Regions from separate parts of the Paenibacillus sp. GD4 genome, predicted to be linked through region 1. Evidence: riboswitches for the same ligand, from Rfam matches in the RefSeq annotation. Region 1 holds a riboswitch; the other holds the start of a gene.

Region 1 (3,118 bases):
CTCCGTGCTGTGAGCGCACGGCCGGGATCATGTTGAAGTTGTTCGTGATGTAGATGGCTGCGAAAGCAATCGACATGGTCAGTCCGCGTGATAAAGTGATTTCGCGCCGATATTTTATGATCACAATCAAGGAAGCCAGCGTCATCAGACTGGATACGCCCATGCTGATCCAGGTCATCCATCCGGATTGCCGGTCCTCCGCTTCCTGCCAGGCGATGAACGTATCCGGTACGGCAAAGCCCGGCTTGAAGTGCGATACGAGCTCTCCGGAGGCTTTCACGGCAATACGGAACGGTGCTTCTCCAATCCGCCATTGCTTGTGCTCGTACACCAGCTCTCCTGAGGCAGCGGGCTTGCCATCCTTCAGCGTGAAATCACTAAATACATACCCCTGTTCCGCAAATGTCGAACCGATGAATTGGTCGGGGGGGGCTGCAGCGGCGCTGACCGTTTTGCTTTTAGAAGAAGCGGTCCTTACGGTTTGCCATGCCAGTATATTCCCCTTGTGATAATCCACATCCACAAAGTAGGTAGTACCCGTTGCCTGCTCCCCGATTTCCACCTCGTAATAATCAATCGGAAGGCGGTCCCCGAACTGCTTCTCATACGCTTCCGTCAGCTTTTCCTTCTGCAAATAACCGCTTCTTACCGTGTGAGACTGATAATAAGTAGACGTGTCGTATGGCTCCGTCAAGGACAGCATTTTCTTAGCGAAGGCTGCGGCTGTTTCCGCGGCCTGCTGCTTGCTTAGAGTGGGAGCCTGCGGCTGCTCCTCCATCTGCTTGTCCTGTTCCATGAAGGGCGTAAGAAACGTAACTCCGAGATACAATACCAGACCGACTACAGCTAACCACAAAAGCGAAGGATCTTGATAACGTTTGGGCATCGGCTTCTCCTTGAAATCGAATGATATATAATGAATTCCCCTGCATGCGTTACTAAACATCTTATTCTCTTAAGGTAGCATACATTCATCTTGGAAATCCAATGATTGACGGAGATAAGGGACGGTAAATGCATGTAAAGCTAGCGTACGCCCCTGCTGGGTCGACACGAAGCGCCAAGTTCACCGAATATGCCGAATAATCGCTGCAAAATGGGGTTTGTATTCCGACAGACGGAGGATTATAATTCAAATCAATTGCATAGAGCCGAATTTCCTATGGAAAACGGGGGAACCATGATATTAGGGGTGAATTCAGTCTGCGGCCGCATACTGAACGGGTGCCTGTACATCCGAATCCGACAGCTAACCTCGTAGGCTTGCGTGTTACAGGAACCAATACAAACGGCATTGGGCTTCCAGTGTCTTTTTTGTTGTTCAAAAAACGGACGGAAGGTGCAATATGTGGAACGTTTAAAGAAAAAATTTGAGCTGACGCCGCCGCAAATACTCGTACTGGGCTTCGCCGCGATTATTGTGACGGGAGCGATTTTGCTGACTCTGCCTATCGCTTCGGCAACGGGCAAGCCGCTGTCATTCCTGAATGCTTTGTTCACGGCTACCTCGGCCACCTGTGTAACCGGTCTTGTAGTGGTGGACACCGGGACATCGTTTACCATCTTCGGCAAAATCGTTATCCTTGCATTGATTCAGGTAGGCGGCTTAGGGTTTATGACGATGTCGACGCTGTTCGCGTTTGCTCTTCGTAAACGTATCTCCTTAAAAGAACGGCTTATTTTGCAGGAAGCGATGAATCAAGGCAGTATGGAAGGAATCGTCCGCTTAATCCGCAAGGTGCTTTATTATTCTCTTACGATAGAGTTTATGGGTGCCGTATTGTATGCCATCCGGTTTTCTATGGACATGGAGCCGGGCCAGGCGATCTGGTTTGGAATTTTTCACGGAATTTCTTTCTTTAATAATGCGGGGTTTGATATTTTCGGGCCGATCACAGGTCCATTCTCCAGCTTTACGAGCTACGTCGACGATTGGATGATCAACCTTGTCTCTTGCGCGCTGATCGTGCTTGGGGGCCTCGGGTTTGTGGTTTTATCGGATCTGCTCGATTACCGCAAGTTGAGAAAGCTGTCTCTTCATTCAAAGGTAGTTCTAAGCATGTCCGCTTTTCTCATAGGATTAGGAGCGGTTGTTATCTTCCTGTTTGAGTTCACGAATACGAGAACACTAGGGTCCCTGGATTTATCAGGTAAAATCCTCAGCTCCCTATTCCAGTCGGTTGCCCCTCGAACGGCGGGACCGAACACGGTGGATCTCGCGGGCCTGCGGCAGGCCACTCAATTTTTTATCATCATCCTGATGTTCATCGGGGCTTCTCCGGGCTCGACGGGGGGCGGGATCAAAACGACGACCTTTACGATTCTGATTGGGGCTGTTATTGCCATGATCCGGGGCAAGGAGGACATCGTTATGTTCCGGCATCGCTTAGGCAAGGACCGGATCCTCAAGGCGATCACGCTGACCTTGTTTGCGCTATTCCTGGTCGTCTTCGCGTCGATGCTGCTGTCCACTACAGAGGATCACCACTTCTTGATGATTTTATTTGAGGTGACGTCGGCCTTCGCTACCGTAGGCTTGACGATGGGCCTCACACCGGATTTGACGGATTTCGGCAAGGTGATGATTTGCCTCATGATGTTTATCGGCCGTCTCGGCCCGCTGACGCTCGCTTATGCGCTCGGCCCGAAAACGGAAAAAGAGCTATATAGATACCCGGAAGGGAAAATTACTATCGGATAGGGGAACAACCGCAAATGAAGAGAAGTCAATACGCTGTCATCGGACTGGGCCGCTTCGGCTCCAGCATCGCCAAGGAATTGGTAAAGCTTGGGTTCGAGGTGCTTGGAATCGACAAGGATGAAGAATCCGTTGATGAAATGAGCGACGTGCTGACGCACGTCGTCGTCGCCGACGCTACGGATGAGGATGTGCTGCGCTCACTCGGCATCCGGAATTTTGATTGTGTGGTCGTAGCCATCGGAGACGACATCCAGGCAAGTATTCTTGCCGCCATTCTATTGAAGGATATCGGCGTGAAGAAGGTCGTGGCCAAGGCGCTGTCCGATCTGCACGGCAAAGTGCTGGAGAAGCTCGGTGTGGACAGAGTGATTTTCCCCGAGCGGGATATGGGCATTCGCGTTGCGCACCAGCTGGCTT
Region 2 (3,118 bases), 180 kb from region 1:
GAGAACCAAAGGAAGCTGAACAGACTGGGAATGAACAGCACACCCAGCACAAACTCCTTCACTGTCCGGCCGCGGGATACGCGGGCAATGAACATGCCGACAAACGGCGCCCACGCGATCCACCAAGCCCAATAGAATAGCGTCCAGTTGCTGACCCAGGTTGCTTGGGTAAAGGGTGTTAACCGCAAGCTCATCTGGATCAGGTTCTGCAGATAGCCCCCTAGCGTCACCGTGAAGGTATCGAGCAGAAACGAGGTGGGTCCGAGCACGAAGGTCGCGATCAGCAAGCCTAGAGCCACCAGCAGGTTGGCATTGCTCAGCATTTTGATCCCTTTGTCCAAACCTGTTGTTGCCGAAAGCATATACAGCACTGTAAGCACGGCAAGGATACCGATTTGGACACCTACTCCGTTCGGTACACCCCATAGAAACTGAAGCCCTCCGTTAATCTGGAGCGTGCCAAGACCAAGCGAGGTGGCCACCCCGAAGGCCGTTGCGATAACGGCAAGTATGTCAATAAGCTTCCCCAGTACCCCATCAACCCGGTCACCAAGCAGCGGATAAAAGGTATGGCTGATTAGACCCTTGCGTTTTTTACGGAATTGAAAATAAGCAAGCGCTACTCCGACGACGGAATAGATGGCCCATGGATGAAGTCCCCAATGAAAGAAAGCATATCGCATGGCAAGTCTGGCCGCCTCGGCGGACTGGCTCTCCGCTGCCTGAGGAGGGGACATGTAGTGGGACAGCGGCTCGGCCACTCCCCAGAAAACAAGCCCGATTCCCATCCCCGCGCTGAACAGCATGGCAAACCAGCTTACGTTGGAATACTCCGGCTCATCCTCGTCTTCGCCAAGACGGATGCCTCCGTACTTGCTGAACGCTAAATAAACGACAAAGATAAGAAATCCGAAGGCGGCGAACAAGTAAAACCAGCCGAAATTCGTCGTCGTATAAGCAAGAAATTCACTAGCCTGCTTCGCGAGACCGCTTGGATTCAAGCTGCCCCAGAGCACAAATAGGAGAATAATAACTGCCGCTATTGTAAAAACCATGGAAGCCTCCGTTTACCTTTTTACCATTTAAGGTATCCGCGGGCAATAGATGCTATTCGGATGCCTCATTTCCTTATCGGAACATCGGGGAGTTCATTAACAAATACAATCCCGCTTGCTTTTTTGCCGGGCTTAGTCCAATGCTTCTCGCTTCCGGGAAGATCGTCGAACCAGGCCGCATCCGAAGGACAGTCCAGCATCATGAATTTCCCATATTCCCCGTCGCGGGATTGATGGTACTTTAAATAGGCTTTGCCTGATTCGATAGCTAGTATTTCGATTTTACCGGAGGTATGGCTCATGTATAGGCGAACCCGCTTCCCGAGCCCCGATGTCCTGGCCTTCGCTTCCTCCACGATCCGGTAAACCCGCTCCAACGGCAGTACAAATTCCCGATTTCCCGTTACGGGACGATTGATGAAAAAATAATATGGCGTCACACCGGCCCAGGACAGCTTGTCGAGCAGCTCCCCAAGGATCACAGGGTCATCATGATTGATGTGAGCCATAACGTAAATTCGCTTCTCCGGAGTGGAATACATGTGGATTGTATCTAATAATTCCTGGTCCTCATAAATGCGCATCGGATTAAATACAGGAATTTTGGAGCCTAACCGTATAATCTTTACATGCTCAATCTGTCTGAGTCGCTCCAGGATCTTAGCCAACTTGGCGGTTGCAAGAATCAAGCTGTCTCCGCCGGTGAGAAGCACGTTATTAATCTCAGGATGCTTTGCAATATAGTTGATGCCCGGGCTGACATCCGACATCATAAAAAAACAGCCCATGGTCACCTAATTGCAAATCTGCCATTATACACGCGAAAGCATGGCTTCCGAGCGCCGATAATTGCACATCTGCGATTACACTGGTCATGAAACACGAAAAACCAACCTTCCTTCCCGCCCAATTGCAGATTTGCAACTATAATCGCGAAACCTGCCCATCGAGCAACAGTAATCGCACATCTGCTATTACATAGGCTTTAAAACAAGAAAAAACTCACCATGCTTGGTGGCTTTGCCTTCTTTTCCGCTTTTCAAAAGAGCAAAACAAAAAAAGACCCTTTGCTCATGAAAAAGGCTTCGTCTTACAGGACGAAAGTTCCCCCTATTCTCATGGGCACGGGTCTCCCGGAAAGCACAAAAAGACCCGATGCGTCGGGTCAATTCACACATTGAGTATGCATAGGCATGCAAACAATTGTTGACCCATCTACTGCTGACGAGGTTAGCTGCCGGGCTCGGGGAAAGATGGTTCCCTACATCGATGACTTCATGATTCGCCCCAACAACATTGGTTCCCCCGATTTCCGACGATGTCGGAAATTAAGCGTACACTTATGTTACAAAATAAGGAAAACATTGTCAGCCCTTAGACGTCTCCCTTCTCAAAACAAGACTGCGGCATCGAGTCCGCAGTCTTGTTCCGCTTACACGCGTGTTATTCTCGTCCAAAAGCCGCCCTTGAAGTTCTTGGGCTCATGGGAAATGATGAACGCCTTAGGTGCAAGCTCCTCTATCGTGTGCATGAGCTTGCGGGCGTTGCGGCGCCGCACCAGGACCTGCATCACAAGGCGCTTGCCGTCCCGTCCGTCCGCCGGCCATGTCGTTACTCCGTAGCCATGATCCCTCAGCTCGTTAGGAAGCTTGGATTCTAAGGAATCCACGATCACCTGCACCACCAGATAGCCTAATGCCAGCGCTTCTTCGATGCGGCTTCCGAGATACACACCAAGGCCAAAGCCGATGCAGTAAGCAGCCATATTCCATGGATTGTTCATGTTCTGAAGCACCAGATTCAAGCCCAGCAGGTAGATGAATACTTCAGCCATAGAAAGGAAGGAAGCCAGGAGGGTTCTGCCTTTGATGACCAAGATTAGCCGTAATGTGAAAGTAGAAACATATGCGATGTTTATGGCAATGATCGATCCGATTAAAGGCAGCGAGATCATAGGCGCTACCTTTCTGCGATATATCCGGGTCTTGGCGCTTGCCCGGAGTACGGAGCAACGAGACGATTCGTCTCGCTGTTGTACACCAGAAATACGTTGCTCCGGGGCA

The links. A riboswitch is a leader RNA that binds a small molecule or an ion and turns the genes downstream of it on or off. The one in region 1 is predicted to bind cyclic di-AMP.
Region 2: linked by a shared signal. The riboswitch ahead of RAC89_RS16325 (KamA family radical SAM protein) and the one ahead of RAC89_RS17250 (TrkH family potassium uptake protein) in region 1 are both predicted to bind cyclic di-AMP.

Annotation. Positions count from the first base shown of each region.
Region 1 covers NZ_JAVCYK010000001.1:3,553,633-3,556,750, forward strand. The annotation lists gene RAC89_RS17245 (CPBP family intramembrane glutamic endopeptidase) at 1-886, opposite strand, end outside; cyclic di-AMP (ydaO/yuaA leader) riboswitch at 1,140-1,279, shown strand; gene RAC89_RS17250 (TrkH family potassium uptake protein) at 1,349-2,701, shown strand; gene RAC89_RS17255 (potassium channel family protein) at 2,716-3,118, shown strand, end outside.
Region 2 covers NZ_JAVCYK010000001.1:3,373,208-3,376,325, reverse strand. The annotation lists gene RAC89_RS16330 (glycine betaine uptake BCCT transporter) at 1-1,055, opposite strand, end outside; partial or broken gene RAC89_RS16325 (KamA family radical SAM protein) at 1,121-1,825, opposite strand; cyclic di-AMP (ydaO/yuaA leader) riboswitch at 2,260-2,400, opposite strand; gene RAC89_RS16320 (DUF2179 domain-containing protein) at 2,488-3,009, opposite strand; gene thpD (ectoine hydroxylase) at 3,015-3,118, opposite strand, start outside.